2 regions of the Proteus columbae genome follow, and region 1 is predicted to be linked to the other one. Evidence: predicted binding sites of a transcription regulator. Region 1 holds the regulator's gene; the other holds the start of a gene.
The links. Region 1 encodes sigma-54, which starts transcription at its own class of promoters, with help from an activator protein. Its sites were predicted from a motif close to GTTGGCACANNTTTCGCTNT; they were not measured.

Region 1 (7,886 bases):
ATCGAGAGCAGAAAAAGCCGCTTTAGATAGCGATAGCCGTATTATCAACACCGAAGGTGGCAGTTTTAATAGTCACAGTGGAACCCGTGTATTTGGTAATAGCCTTGGCTTATTAAAAAGCTATTCATCTTCACGCTATTCGATGTCGAGTTGTGTTATTGCTCGTGATGGTGAAGATATGGAGCGCGACTATGCTTACACTATTAGTCGTCGCTTTGATGATCTAGAATCACCTGAATGGGTTGGTCAAGAGTGCGCTCGCCGTACTTTATCTCGCCTTGCACCTCGTAAACTACCCACCATGAAAGCCCCCGTTATTTTTGCGGCAGATGTGGCGACAGGTATTTTTGGTCATTTGGTTGCAGCAATTAGTGGTAGCATGATTTATCGTGAATCTTCTTGTTTACTCGATAGCTTAGGTAAGCAAATTTTTCCTCAGTGGTTAAATATTCAAGAGCGCCCTCACTTAATGAGAGGTTTGGCATCAACACCGTTTGATAGTGAAGGTGTACGTACCACAGATGCTGAAATCATCAAAGATGGCGTATTACAAGAGTGGTTGTTAACCACATATTCAGCAAGAAAGCTGGGCTTAAAGAGTAATGGTCACGCTGGTGGTATTCATAACTGGTATATCCCTGGGCAAGGTTTATCGTTTGATGCACTGTTAAAAGAGATGGGAACAGGTCTTGTTGTTACTGAATTGATGGGACAAGGTGTCAGTACAGTAACAGGTGATTACTCTCGTGGTGCGAGCGGTTTTTGGGTTGAGAATGGCGAAATTCAATATCCTGTAAGCGAAGTGACTATTGCAGGTAACTTAAAAGATATGTGGGCAAATATTGCCACGATGGGTGATGATATTGAGACGCGCAGTAATGTTCAGTGTGGATCGTTGTTGTTACCAGAAATGAGCATTGCAGGTGAGTAAATTTTAGACACTCGTCACAACCCTTAATCTCAGCCCGCAATGGGCTGAGATATCGCGTTTATCAGTGTGCTTTTCAAACGATAAGATAAAAATAAGACGCGAACCTTCAGCTCTGCTTAACGGTGTAATTCACCCGCAGCTTCCGGTTGGTATAGAATTTCTAATACTTTAACCTTGGTTTCAAGGCCATTAGGCAGCTTCCAACTAATTTCATCATCAATGGCTAAACCCAATAGCGCAGCACCCATTGGTGCCATGACGGAGAGTTCAGTAGTGCTGTCTTTTAATGAAGCGGGATACACTAAAGTACGAGTACGCTCTTCATTATTTTTTAAGTCCATAAAACGGACTTTGCTGTTCATTGTGACAATATTAGCAGGGATATCAGCTGGTGTAACAATGTCAGCACGATCTAATTCTTCATTCAATGCTTCAGCAATCGGACTATCTGCAAATGCCGGTTGTTCAAGTAATGAATCTAAACGTTCTGCATCAAGTTCGTTGATGATAATTGTTGGCTTTGTCATACCACACTCCAATTTATTCCAATGCAAAACAACACCCCCACGAGTGAGGTGGGGGTGTTGTTAAACTCATATAAGAGATAATAGGCGGTTCTGTATAAAAAAGAAAGAGACAGTGATCACAGTCTCTTTCGGGTTATTTAGTTAAGAAATGCTAATCTATTGTTTTCTATTGCGATTATTCTTCATCAAACCCCGATTCAAATAATGCGATAATAGCATCAATAGCTTCATTTTCATCACTACCAGTAACTTCTATATCAATTTGACTGCCTTGCTCTGAATCTAACATTAGCATAGCAATCACACTATCCGCTTGTGCTTCAACCCCTTCGTTGTTGCGTAAAATGACGGTTGATTGAAATGTTTTTACTAAATCAAACAACTTCATTGCAGGTCTTGCATGCATACCGAGCCGATTTTTAATCGCAACTTGTCGATATTGGGTCATTTGCGTTTTTCTAGTGTTCTGTGGCGTGATTGTACGTTTTTCCCTCTAGAGCGGAAATAATCTGCGAGTTGCTCAGCAACATAAACAGAGCGGTGTTTACCTCCCGTACAACCGATCGCAACCGTTAAATAACTACGGTTATTGGTTTCTAACATCGGCAACCAAAGTTCAAGATAGCTTCTAGTTTGATAAATAAAGTTATGAACTTCGGTGTGTCTATCTAAAAATGCCGCGACAGGGCGATCTAGACCTGTCATTGGACGCAGTTTAGGATCCCAATGTGGATTTGGTAAGAATCGCACATCAAAAACATAATCCGCATCAATAGGAATACCATGCTTAAAGCCAAAGGATTCAAAAACCATCGTTAGCTCACGTTCACGCTTGCCTAATAAGCGAGTACGCAGCATTTCTGCAAGCTCATGAACTGACATTTCAGAGGTGTCAATGATGAGATCAGCTCGTGATCGTAATGGCTCAAGCAGATCACTCTCTGTATCAATCGCCATTTCTAATGAAAGATTTTTAGTTGAGAGAGGGTGTAGACGTCGTGTATCACTATAACGACGAATTAAGGTATTTCTATCTGCGTCTAAAAATAAGAGTTGTGGAGAATATTCAGCGGGTAAACTTTCCAGCGCTTTTTCGAAGATCTCCGGCGACTCTGGCATATTTCGGACATCAATACTGACTGCGGCAGCAGAAGCATCACGTTCAGCCAGTGTTTTTGCGAGCTCAGGTAAAAGATCAACAGGTAAGTTATCAACACAATAAAATCCCATGTCTTCAAGCGCACGCAAAGCGACCGACTTACCTGAACCAGAGCGTCCGCTGACTATCATCAGCACCATGAGGTAGCTCCCCTATAATTTCCCAGTGATGAATATCATTCCACTGTATGCTAATCGCGTCCTACTAAACCCGTAGGGGTTATTCAGTGATAATCTGATAAAGCTCTTCATCACTTTGTGCGGAGCGTAGTCGGCGACATAAATTTTTGTCTGCCAACTGTTTTGCAATCAAAGACAGTGTGTGTAAATGTTCCTTACATTGTGTTGCAGGAACGAGTAATGCGAACAACAAGTCGACAGGTTGATTATCAATAGCGTCGAAGGCAATAGGTTCGCTTAGGTGAAGAAACACTCCAACTACTTTTTCTGTTTCATCACTTTCAATACGTCCATGAGGGATAGCCAAACCACCCCCAATCCCTGTTGTACCGACTTTTTCACGCGTCAATAAGGCTTCAAATATCAGTGTTTCGGGTAAATTAAGTGCTTTTGCTGCATTTTCACTGATAATTTCTAACGCGCGCTTTTTACTCGTGCAATGTACATCATTATGCGTACATGCCAGAGAAAGTACGTCGCTAATATTCATCTTTGTATCGTTGTTCATTGTCTTATTCACTTAGACCAGCAAACCAGATGCCACAAAGTGACATCTGGTTTTTCGTTACTGATATTGATTAGGCGTTGGTTTAAACCGAGTCATAAACAACGCAGTAACTTCGCCGATTGTATCTCCATTTCACAATGGGAAATGAATTAATGTTGTCTCAGTTTATCTTTGTGTTTGGTTAATTGACGAGCCAGTTTATCCATTAATCCATCAATTGCTGCGTACATATCTTCTGCTTCTGCAGAGGCATGCAATTCACCGCCATTAACTTGAATGGTCGCTTCCGCGATTTTATTAACTTTCTCGACTTTCAGGATAACCTGAACGTTATTAATTTTGTCAAAGAACTGAGGTAATTTCGCGCTTTTTGCTTTGACGGTATCACGCAGAGCATCGGTTAATTCAATATTATGACCAGTGATTTGAAGTTCCATAGTGTCTTCCTTCTCAATTATGCTCAAACCAACTCTTTGCGTTGATTTGAAGGCGGGATGGATAATGACTCTCTATACTTCGCAACAGTGCGTCGAGCAACTTGTATTCCAAGTTCTGCGAGCATATCAGCCAGTTTACTATCACTAAGTGGTTTCGCTGGATTTTCTGCTGCGATTAGTTTCTTCACTAAAGCCCTGATTGCTGTTGAAGAGGCTTCGCCTCCGCTATCAGTATTCACATGGCTAGAGAAAAAATACTTCAATTCGAAAATTCCTCTCGGGCAATGCAAAAATTTTTGCGTTGTCACGCGAGAAATGGTGGATTCGTGCATTTCAACCTGTTCAGCAATATCGGCTAACACTAGGGGTTTCATATGCTCTTCACCCAATTCGAAAAATGCCTGCTGTGTGTCAACAATGCAATGAGCGACTTTTAATAATGTCTCATTACGGCTTTCTAAACTTTTTATCAGCCATTTGGCTTCTTGTAAATTGTCACGAATAAATTTTCCATCACTTTCATTTTGAGTCGATTGACCCAATGCTGCATAAGTCTCATTTATTCGTAGGCGAGGAATGCTATCTGTATTTAACTCAACTTGCCAGCGTTCACCTGATTTTTTTACCAGTATATCTGGAATAACATACTCTGACTCGCCTGTATCAATACTTAATCCGGGCTTAGGATCAAGAGACTGGATCATCTCAATAACAGATTTTAGTGTCTCTTCTCGTAATTTCGTTTGACGCATCAATTGACGAAAATCACGGTTACCTAGCAACTCTAAATATTGGCTAATGACTAACTGCGTTTCTTTAAGATAGGGTGTTTCTGTTGAAAAAGCGGATAGCTGAATCAAAAGACACTCTTTTAAATCACGAGCAGCAACACCAATAGGATCAAAGCGTTGAATACGTTTTAATACGGCTTCGACTTCATCAAGCTCTAATTCATCATCGCCCATTCCAGTAAGGATGTCATCTGTTGTGACAGTTAAATAGCCTGTTTCATCAATAGCATCGATAATACTTATCGCAATTGCTCTGTCTGTTTCTGAAAATGGGGTGAGATCAGCCTGCCATGTGAGGTAATCTTGCAATGAGGCAGTTGTTTCACCTTGATACAGTGGAAGCTCATCATCAGTATAGTCATTACTGGTGCCAGAAGGAGTGCCAGCGGTGTAGATCTCTTCCCATTGAGTATCCAAAGGGAGATCATCAGGCATCTCTTTTTGCTCTAAAGCATCCAGCGTGTCGAACTCTTCAACTCCGTTTTCAGTTGTTGTTTCTGTTGTAGAGTCTGACTGATTCTCTGTATGAGAGGTCTCATCTGAAACGGGATCTTGTTGATCGTCGTCTTGTTCTAGAAGTGGATTAGACTCAAGCGCTTGCTGAATTTCTTGTTGTAATTCAAGCGTCGAAAGTTGCAACAAACGAATAGCCTGTTGTAGCTGTGGCGTCATTGCCAGTTGCTGACTAAGACGAAGTTGCAGACTTTGTTTCATAATAATGCGATGAGTCCTTTGCTGTTGTCATCCATGACAGAGTAAAAGTGAATCAAAGATTACAGGCGGAAGCCTTCACCTAAGTAAACACGTTTAACTTGCTCATTTTCAAGAATTTCTTCTGGTGAACCATGAGCGATAAGGTGACCTTGGCTGACGATATAAGCACGTTCACACACATCTAATGTTTCACGAACGTTATGGTCAGTAATCAGTACACCTAATCCATAATCACGTAGATGCTGGATAATTTTTTTAATATCTAATACCGAAATAGGGTCAACACCCGCAAAAGGTTCATCTAATAAAATGAATTTAGGGTTTGCTGCCAATGCCCGCGCGATTTCAACGCGGCGGCGTTCTCCCCCTGATAATGATTGCCCTAAGCTGTTACGTAAGTGGCTGACATTAAACTCTTCTAGCAGTTCTTCTGCTCGATCTTTTCGTTCTTCAGGCGTTAAATCATGGCGGATTTCTAAGATCCCCATAATGTTGTCATAAACGCTTAAGCGTCTAAAAATAGACGCCTCTTGAGGAAGATAGCCAATGCCTTTACGTGCTCGTTCATGTAACGGTAACAGCGTAATGTCTTCATCATCAATTGTAATACTACCTGCATCACGAGCGACAATGCCAACAACCATATAGAATGTGGTTGTTTTACCTGCACCATTTGGTCCAAGTAAGCCGACAATCTCACCTGAATTAACGTTCAGGCTTACATCACCGACGACGGTGCGCCCTTTGTATGCTTTCGCTAAATTTTCAGCTTTTAACAGCGCCATAAAGTGTTACTTACCTTTGTTGTTAACACCAGGGCCTTTCTCTTGCAACTGGGAAGGCAGTAAAACAGTAGTCACTTGTTTACCTTTACCGCTAAAAGCTTCCATTTGCTGAGTTGGGACGAGATAAGTGATCTTATCACCGGTGATATTACTGTCTAATTGTTCAAGATAGGCTTTACCCGTTAAGGTCATTAACTCTTTATCCATTTCATAGGTCATTTTCTCGCCACGACCTTTGATAGGTTTACCATCATCTTGTAACTGATAAAAAGTCACTGGGTTACCAAAAGCTTCTATTACGATCCTTTTGGAGTCACCACCTGGGCGTGTGACAACAACTTTATCAGCACGAATATCGATAGAACCTTGTTTGATCACAACATTTTGTGTAAAGGTTGTGACGTTTTTTTCTAGATCAAGCGACTGTTTCTCTGAGTTCACAACGATAGGTTGTTGTGTGTCATCTTTTAGCGCCATCGCAGGTACACTTATCGCTAAAAGTGTACCGATAATCAGTGTATTACGGATTTTTTGATTCATTAGGGATCTCATAATAGGTGTTTACCTTTTCAATCAGCTCTGCACGTTTCTCGCGCAGATTGCCTCGCATTTTTAAGCCGACTGATTTCAGTCCGACGCCGATAATAGTCACTTCATCATCAGAGGAAACATCCTGTGTATCCAAATTTGCGATAGCATTGTCTGTGCTTATTCTCTGTAGTTGAGAATCATCGGTTAAACTATCAATTTGAACATCGCCATAAAGATAGAGCATTTTACTGTTTGTCAGCTTGGCTTTATTCGCACGTACTGTCCATGTTGCATCCCCTGTCGGTGAATAGGTAGTTAAGACAGGGTTAGTAAACCATGTAAACTTTTGCTGAGCATAATTTTTGACATCATCAGCAACAAGTTTATATCCGAGTATACCCGTTGGCTCGTAAACAAAAGATATCGATGATTTGGATTGATAAGTTGGCTGACCATCATCAACAATCTCACCATCACCGAATTCAGTGTTATTAGTGTAGTTCCAGCCAATCAGCCCAAGGGCGATAATGGCAAGAATTAAGGTAAACCAGGATTTTAATTTATTCATTCTGTATCGTTATACGTTAAATCGAAAGACCTTTAGCTTCTTCAAGCCGACCTTGCGCTAAAAGGATTAAATCACACAATTCTCGTACTGCACCACGACCACCCGCAATGCGAGTTACATAATTAGCATGAGGTGTAAGTAATGGATGAGCATCAGCCACGGCGACAGAAAGTCCCACTTTTTCCATTACAGGTAAATCAATCAGGTCGTCACCAATATAGGCTGTTTGTTCAGGTTTAAGGTTTAGTGTATCTAACAGTTGTTGATACGCCAAAAGCTTATTATGCTGACCTTGGTAAAGATATGTAATACCAAGGGTTTTAGCACGGTCTTCTAACAGTTTAGACTGACGACCTGTAATGATAGCAACCTCAATGCCGGATGTAAGCAAACAACGGATTCCATACCCATCACGGACATTAAAAGCTTTTAATTCTTCGCCATTATTGCCCATGTAAATGAGTCCGTCTGACATCACACCATCAACATCACAAATCAGCAATTGGATTTTTTCTGCTTTTTTGATGATTTGTTCGCTTACTGCACCATAACAAGTTTCTATCATTGTATTCATTTTTATCCTTCGAACGTTATGACTATCTTATACAACACCAGCCTGTAATAAATCATGCATATGTAAAACACCTAACAGGATATCACTATCTTGTTCTGTTACTAATAGCGAGGTGATATGTTTTGCTTGCATTAAATTCAGTGCTTCAACGGCCAAACAATCTGGGCGAATACGAATACCGC
Region 2 (7,886 bases), 820 kb from region 1:
TTTAAAGAAGATTTAGAATTACTTGTGCCAATGAAGAATGACGGTTTAGTTGAAATAACAAAAGACGGTATTCAAGTAACACCAAGAGGGCGCCTGCTTATTCGTAATATTTGTATGTGTTTCGATACGTATTTACGAAATCAAATGCGCCAACGTCAATTCTCGCGTGTAATTTAAATACAACAGATTTAGGCAAGGCGAGAGGCTCGCCGCCTAGTGAACTAGGCTAGAGTCTCTCAACGCAGAATAAAATAAGCAGCAAAGATTAACACGCTCTAATATTCCTCTATTCCTAACTCTTTTAATTTTCGGGTTAATGTATTTCTGCCCCAACCTAATAATCGTGCTGCATCTTGTTTATGCCCTTGCGTATATGCTAAGGCGCTTAGTAAAAGAGTACGCTCAAATTGAGGTAATGCATCTGTTAAGATGTTTTCTTTCCCTTCTCCTAATGCTTCATCTGCCCATAATGAAAGATGCTGTGACCAATGTTGAGAAGCAGAAATTCGACTGATATTTTTTGCTTTTTCATCATGTTGGCGAATTTCTTGTGGTAAATCTTGAGGCATAATCTCTTGGCTTGCCGTCATTACCGTTAACCAGCGACACACATTTTCTAATTGTCTGACGTTACCTGACCAGTTGTATTCCATCATTATTTGTAAACTTTGCTGATGAAGAACTTTGGCTTCGACACCCAATTCTTTTGCTGTTTTTTGCAGAAAATAGCGCGCTAAGCTAGGAATATCTTCGGTTCTATCGCGTAATGGTGGTAACTGAATGCGTATGACATTGAGGCGATGATAGAGATCTTCACGAAAATCACCGGCTTGAACTCGCCTTTCTAAGTCTTGATGAGTAGCGGCAATAATACGCACATCGACTTTTACAGGGGCATAACCGCCTACTCGATAAAATTGCCCTTCAGCAAGGACTCGCAGTAAACGTGTTTGAATATCAAGAGGCATATCACCAATTTCATCAAGAAACAGTGAACCGCCATTTGCTTGTTCAAATCGACCTTGGCGTACTTGAGAGGCGCCTGTAAATGCCCCTTTTTCGTGACCAAAAAGCTCTGATTCAATCAAGTCTTTAGGAATTGCCGCCATATTTAAGGCGATAAAAGGAGAGGACGCTCTTGGACTGTGGCGATGTAATGCATGTGCCACTAACTCTTTTCCTGTCCCCGATTCCCCATTAATGAGCACACTAATTGAGGAGCGAGAAAGCCGACCAATAATACGGTAAACCTCTTGCATTGCAGGTGCTTCACCAATCATATCTGTAACTGATTGTAGCAAGGTTTCATCGGTATTCGGTTGTTTTTGTTCGCGATAATGAGTAATGGCGCGGTCAATTAATGCCAATGTTTCGTCGATATCGAATGGCTTTGGTAAGTAATCAAATGCCCCTTGTTGATAGGCATTAACGGCAGCGTCGAGATCAGAATGTGCCGTCATAATAATAACGGGCAGAGTTGGATATTGTTCTTTAATTATTTTTAAAAGAGATAAACCGTCGATATCAGGCATACGAATGTCTGATAACAATACATCAGGTTGTTCTGTATTGAGTGCATTAAGCACATCATTCGCATGTTCAAAGGCTTTACAAGACATACCTTCACGAGAAATGGCACGTTCAAGTACCCAGCGAATGGAGCTGTCATCATCAACAACCCATACATTTCCTTTTTGCATTGGTTATCTCCTACTTAATTGGTAAATAAATAGAAAATTCAGTATTTCCGGGCCAACTGGTAAATTCAATTTTACCTGCATGTTGATCCACTAAATTACGCGCAATAGAGAGCCCTAATCCATTACCACCTTCTCTACCACTCACCATGGGGTAAAAAAGCGTATCTTGTAGATGAGGAGGAATGCCATCACCGGTATCAATCACATCTATACGCGCAGCAAGGCGGTGACGTTCGCCATGAAGTGTGATTTGAAAAGCCGTACGGGTACGCAAAATAATCGTTCCCCCTGTTTTTTCGACGGCTTGTAAGGCGTTGCGTGTAATATTTAGGAGTACTTGTTCTATTTGATCTGGGTAATGTGATAACTCAGGTAAGCTGGGATCGTAATCTTTTAGCAAGGTGACATTTTCAGGGCATTCGAGCGAAATAAGCTGAGCAACACGCTCAACAACATGGTGAATACTCTGATGTATTTTTGTCCCTGGATGTTGGGGGCCGAGTAATCTGTCTACCAGCACACGTAGGCGATCAGCTTGTTCAATAATGACTTGTGTATATTCCGTTAAAGCTGGATCAGGTAAGGATTTTGCTAGCAATTGAGCCGCGCCCCGTAATCCTCCCAACGGATTTTTAATTTCATGTGCCAGCCCCCTAACCAATTCCCTCGCTGCCATTTGCTGTGCTTGTTGTATCTGCTCTTGGCTTAACCGGCGTTGACTATCCATAGGCGCCAGCTCCAGCAAAATGTGTTGCTCGGAAATAGGTTGGGCACTGAGCGACATTGTGTGTGATTGATTATTTACAACCAATATCACTTCATTGTCGGTAAAGCTTTGTCCATTCGCTAATGTTTCACGCATTAAATCAGCATCAAAAGAGTAATAGCTGAAAAGGGCAGTGAAAGGCGTTTCAAATAATTTTCGACGGCTTTGTGCTAAAACCTGTAACGCAGAATGATTTGCGTAGCAAATAATAAACTCTTTGTTGATAACCAATACAGAGTGTATCAATGAGTCTAAAATTAATGTGTTGTCAGGTAAGTCTGCCGTTTCCATATTGAATACCCCATTGCACCATTTTAGTGCATCTTACCTTTATTACATTAATGAACCAATGCGTAAGTGAAAAGACTGACTCCTTAAATGGGAGAAAAGTGCCCATCCGAAGATGGGCAAAATAGCTTCACGGCAAAAAAAAACAGTTTTACATCTAGGCTTAAGTTTTTATCAATAAAAGGTCTTAAGCGCTGTAATACATTTCAAATTCAAGAGGATGCGGAGCCATACGTACACGTTGAACATCAGCACGTAATAATTCTAAATAAGCATCAATAGCATCATCAGTAAATACACCACCGCGGGTTAAGAATTCACGATCTGCATTTAATGTATTTAATGCTTCTTCTAATGAACCTGCGACAGTTGGGATCTCTTTTGCTTCTTCTGGTGGTAAGTCATAGAGGTTTTTATCCATAGCATCACCTGGGTGAATTTTATTGATAATGCCATCGAGACCAGCCATTAACTGAGCCGCAAACGCTAAATAAGGGTTTGCTAAAGGATCTGGGAAACGTACTTCTATACGGCGCGCTTTCATGCTGGCAACCACAGGAATACGAATTGACGCTGAGCGGTTACGTGCAGAGTAAGCGAGCATTACAGGGGCTTCAAAACCTGGGACTAAACGTTTGTAAGAGTTAGTCGTTGGGTTAGTAAATGCATTTAGCGCACGAGCGTGTTTGATAATACCGCCGATGTAATACAGCGCCATTTCAGATAATCCGCCGTATTTGTCACCTGCAAATAGGTTTACACCGTTTTTAGACAGTGACATATGGCAGTGCATACCTGAGCCGTTATCACCCACTAATGGTTTTGGCATAAAGGTCGCTGTTTTACCAAATACGTGAGCTACGTTTTGTACCACGTATTTATAAATTTGGGTTTCATCTGCTTTTTTGGTCATGGTATTAAAGCGAGTAGCCACTTCATTTTGACCCGCAGTTGCTACTTCATGGTGATGAGCTTCAACGACTAAGCCCATTTCTTCCATGATGTTACACATAGTAGAACGAATATCTTGTGATGAATCGACGGGTGGCAGTGGGAAATAACCACCTTTAACCATCGGGCGGTGGCCTTTGTTGCCGTCTTCATATTTGGTATTGGTGTTCCATGCCGCTTCAATATCGTTGATAGCGTAAGATGCGCCGGAAATATCGTTTTTGAAACGAATATCATCAAATAGGAAGAACTCTGGCTCTGGCCCAAACAGTACTGTGTCTGCGATACCACTTGATTTTAAATAGTCTTCAGCACGTTTTGAGATAGAACGTGGGTCGCGATCATAGCCTTGCATTGTGCCAGGTTCTAAAACGTCACAACGAATAATCAGAGTTGGATCTTGGAAAAATGGATCAAGCATTGTGGTTGTTGCATCTGGCATCAGCACCATGTCTGATTCGTTAATGCCTTTCCAGCCACCAATAGAAGAGCCATCGAACATTTTTCCTTCTTCAAAGAAATCATCGTTAACCTGATGAGCCGGAATAGTAAGATGTTGTTCTTTACCGCGGGTATCAGTGAAACGTAAGTCAATATATCTAACTTTATGTTCTTCAATCATGGATAATACATGTTCAAGGGACATAGGAACTCTCCTGGCGAATGGTTTTATTGAGTACAGTGGCCTTACACATTTTTTCGGTGAATTTTTTGCTCACCTAAATTCTATTGCGAAAAGCATGCCAACTTATCTAAAAAGGGATATATACTGTATTGATGAAGTTTAGTGTAGAATATCTCCTGTGATTTTTTAATTATTGCACAAAGTTGGTGCAAATTAAGCCTAATTAGTTGCACTGTTTTGGTGCAAACGAACGGATGCTACTAAATTCTGAGGCGTGAAAAGGATCACAATTCAATTAATTGCATATTGTTAAGCAATCATTATTGTGATCTTGTTTAGTCTCTCGTCTAAAGCGTGTACAATACTGCGCTTATTTCTACAATGCCTGAGGCAAATTTTGTGATCGAAAACTTGCGTAATATCGCCATCATCGCCCACGTTGACCATGGTAAAACAACTATCGTCGATAAATTACTACAGCAATCTGGTACGTTCGGCGAACGTGAAACCGTTGCTGAGCGCGTGATGGACTCAAATGATCTCGAAAGAGAGCGCGGAATTACTATTCTTGCGAAAAATACAGCGATTAAATGGAATGACTATCGTATCAATATCGTAGATACCCCAGGACACGCCGACTTCGGTGGTGAGGTAGAACGCGTTATGTCTATGGTAGACAGCGTTCTATTGCTGGTTGACGCGATGGATGGCCCAATGCCACAAACTCGTTTTGTGACACAAAAAGCATTTGCTAACAACTTAAAACCAATCGTTGTTATCAATAAAGTTGACCGCCCTGGTGCGCGTCCAGACTGGGTTGTTGATCAGGTATTTGACCTGTTCGTAAACTTAGGTGCAACTGACGAACAACTTGATTTCCCAATTATCTATGCATCTGCATTAAACGGTATTGCGGGAACAGATTACAATGACATGGCTGAAGATATGACTCCGTTATATGAAGCTATTGTCAAATATGTAGAGCCACCAAAAGTTGATCTGGACGGCACATTCCAGATGCAAATTTCTCAGTTGGACTACAACAACTACCTAGGTGTTATCGGTATCGGTCGTATCAAGCGTGGTAAGGTTAAACCTAACCAGCAAGTGACTATCATCGATAGCGAAGGTAATACTCGTAACGGTAAAGTCGGTAAAGTGTTAGGTCACTTAGGCTTAGAACGTATTGAAGTTGAAGTAGCAGAAGCTGGCGATATCATCGCAATTACAGGCTTAGGCGAACTGAATATTTCTGATACGATCTGCGAAACAGGTGCTGTTGAAGCATTACCTGCATTAGCTGTTGATGAACCAACTGTTAGCATGTATTTCTGTGTTAATACTTCACCTTTCTGTGGTCGTGAAGGTAAGTTTGTGACTTCTCGTCAGATTTTAGATCGTCTGAAAAAAGAGTTAGTCCATAACGTAGCATTACGTGTAGAAGAAACTGAAGATCCAGATGCATTCCGTGTATCAGGTCGTGGTGAGCTTCACCTGTCAGTTCTGATCGAAAATATGCGTCGTGAAGGTTACGAATTAGGTGTATCTCGTCCTAAAGTTATCTTCCGTGATATTGACGGCCGTAAACAAGAGCCTTTCGAACAAGTCACTATCGATATTGAAGAACAGCACCAAGGTGATGTGATGCAAGCGATGGGTGAACGTAAAGGCGAAATGCGTGATATGCAACCAGATGGTAAAGGACGTGTACGTTTAGACTACATTATCCCTAGCCGTGGTCTGATTGGTTTCCGTACTGAATTTATGACCATGACATCAGGTACTGGTTTACTGTATGCAACATTCAGTCACTATGATGATGTTCGTCCAGGTGAAATCGGTCGCCGTAATAACGGTGTTATGATCTCTAATGGCCAAGGTAAAGCCGTTGCTTACGCACTGTATAGCTTACAAGACCGCGGTAAATTATTCGTTACTCATGGTGCAGAAGTTTATGAAGGCCAAGTGATTGGTATTCATACTCGCTCTAATGACTTAACAGTAAACTGCTTAACTGGTAAAAAGCTGACTAACATGCGTGCTTCTGGTACTGATGAGGCGACAACGCTGACTCCACACCTGAAACAAACATTAGAACAAGCATTAGAATTTATTGATGACGATGAGTTAGTTGAAGTAACTCCGCAGTCTATTCGTCTGCGTAAGCGTTATCTGTCAGAAAACGATCGTCGTCGTGCTTACCGTAGCAAAGACTAATTCGTTATTCTGATAACATAATTCTTAGGGCGCGTTTAGCGCCCTGAGTTTATACTCGTCATACTTCAAGTTATAGAGGTGTTGGCTACGTTCAATTAGTCGAGTCACATAGTTTATCTACGTTCCCCGTCTATCTTTATTGTCGCCTACCTGTAACTTAAATTATTTAGAGTATCTGGTACTACTAGTCGTGCTATAAGATAGTAGTACTATAAGACGAATGCGGTGGGAAATTTGCCACCGCATAAGTTTTACGCCTCCTTCCTATCTTTCAGTGAACTACATCTTAAAGTTAAACTCCTTTTGTCTCATTTTGCTTCTCTCCCTCTTCTGGTTTTCTGTTTTACAAAAAAATTAAGTGTGATTATTGTACTTTTTTGACGTTTAAGCCTGTTCAGTAAAGCGATTTATGATTAAAGTAAAATGAGTTTTCTATTATGGAGAGGATTTATGCTTTATATCTTTGATATGGGTAATGTGATTATTGATATCGATTTTAACCGAGTATTCGCAGTATGGAGTAAGCTGAGTGGTGTTCCATTAGCAAGCATAAAAAAGGATTTCACCGCCGGTGAAGTTTTTAAATTACATGAGCGCGGTAATATTACAGATATCGAATTTGCTGAAGAAATTAACTCAGAACTTGGCATGAGCTTAAGCTTTGAGCAATTCGCTGAAGGATGGCAGGCTATTTTTATCGCAGTACGACCTGAAGTCATTGATATAATGAACAAATTAAGAGAACAAGGACATCGGGTTGTGGTGTTATCAAATACTAACCGTTTACACCAAGATTACTGGCCAGAACACTATCCTGAAATCGCGGCTTCTGCTGATTTTCTCTACTTGTCGCAAGATCTTGGCATGAGAAAGCCCGATCCTGAACTCTTTAAGTATGTTTTAGAATCTGAAGATGTTGAAGCACAAGATGCTGTTTTCTTTGATGATGTAAAAGCCAATGTTGATGCAGCTATTGCTGTGGGTATAAAGGGTGTACATGTCATTGATAAACAGACCATCATTGACTACTTCAAAGATTATGATTTTTCTCTCCCAGTAGAAGAATAATGCTATTGTAAGGATAACAATGGATTGAATTTGTTATCCTTTTTTATTGATTTATTTTGGAGAGAGCATGATCGCGTTAATTCAACGAGTGACACGGGCAAAAGTGGATATTGCAGGTGAAACTGTCGGCGCTATTAATCAAGGTTTATTGGTTTTATTAGGTGTAGAGAAAGACGACAACGAACAGAAAGCCAAAAGATTATGTGAGAAAGTATGCGGCTATCGTATATTTAGTGATGAAAACGACAAAATGAACCTAAATGTGCAACAA

Region 2: the regulator sigma-54 is predicted to act here: its motif matches at 4,434-4,453, upstream of glnA (glutamate--ammonia ligase).

The regions. Positions count from the first base shown of each region.
Region 1 is NZ_CP043925.1:529,337-537,222, forward strand. Features, by position in the region: gene pmbA (metalloprotease PmbA) at 1-931, shown strand, start outside; gene rnk (nucleoside diphosphate kinase regulator) at 1,048-1,458, opposite strand; gene npr (PTS phosphocarrier protein NPr) at 1,634-1,906, opposite strand; gene rapZ (RNase adapter RapZ) at 1,903-2,757, opposite strand; gene ptsN (PTS IIA-like nitrogen regulatory protein PtsN) at 2,837-3,304, opposite strand; gene hpf (ribosome hibernation promoting factor) at 3,454-3,741, opposite strand; gene rpoN (RNA polymerase factor sigma-54) at 3,765-5,246, opposite strand; gene lptB (LPS export ABC transporter ATP-binding protein) at 5,306-6,031, opposite strand; gene lptA (lipopolysaccharide ABC transporter substrate-binding protein LptA) at 6,038-6,571, opposite strand; gene lptC (LPS export ABC transporter periplasmic protein LptC) at 6,552-7,130, opposite strand; gene kdsC (3-deoxy-manno-octulosonate-8-phosphatase KdsC) at 7,147-7,704, opposite strand; gene kdsD (arabinose-5-phosphate isomerase KdsD) at 7,732-7,886, opposite strand, start outside.
Region 2 is NZ_CP043925.1:3,828,809-3,836,694, reverse strand. Features, by position in the region: gene hemN (oxygen-independent coproporphyrinogen III oxidase) at 1-177, shown strand, start outside; gene glnG (nitrogen regulation protein NR(I)) at 276-1,700, opposite strand; gene glnL (nitrogen regulation protein NR(II)) at 1,711-2,757, opposite strand; gene glnA (glutamate--ammonia ligase) at 2,942-4,351, opposite strand; gene typA (ribosome-dependent GTPase TypA) at 4,712-6,547, shown strand; gene yihX (glucose-1-phosphatase) at 6,998-7,615, shown strand; gene dtd (D-aminoacyl-tRNA deacylase) at 7,683-7,886, shown strand, end outside.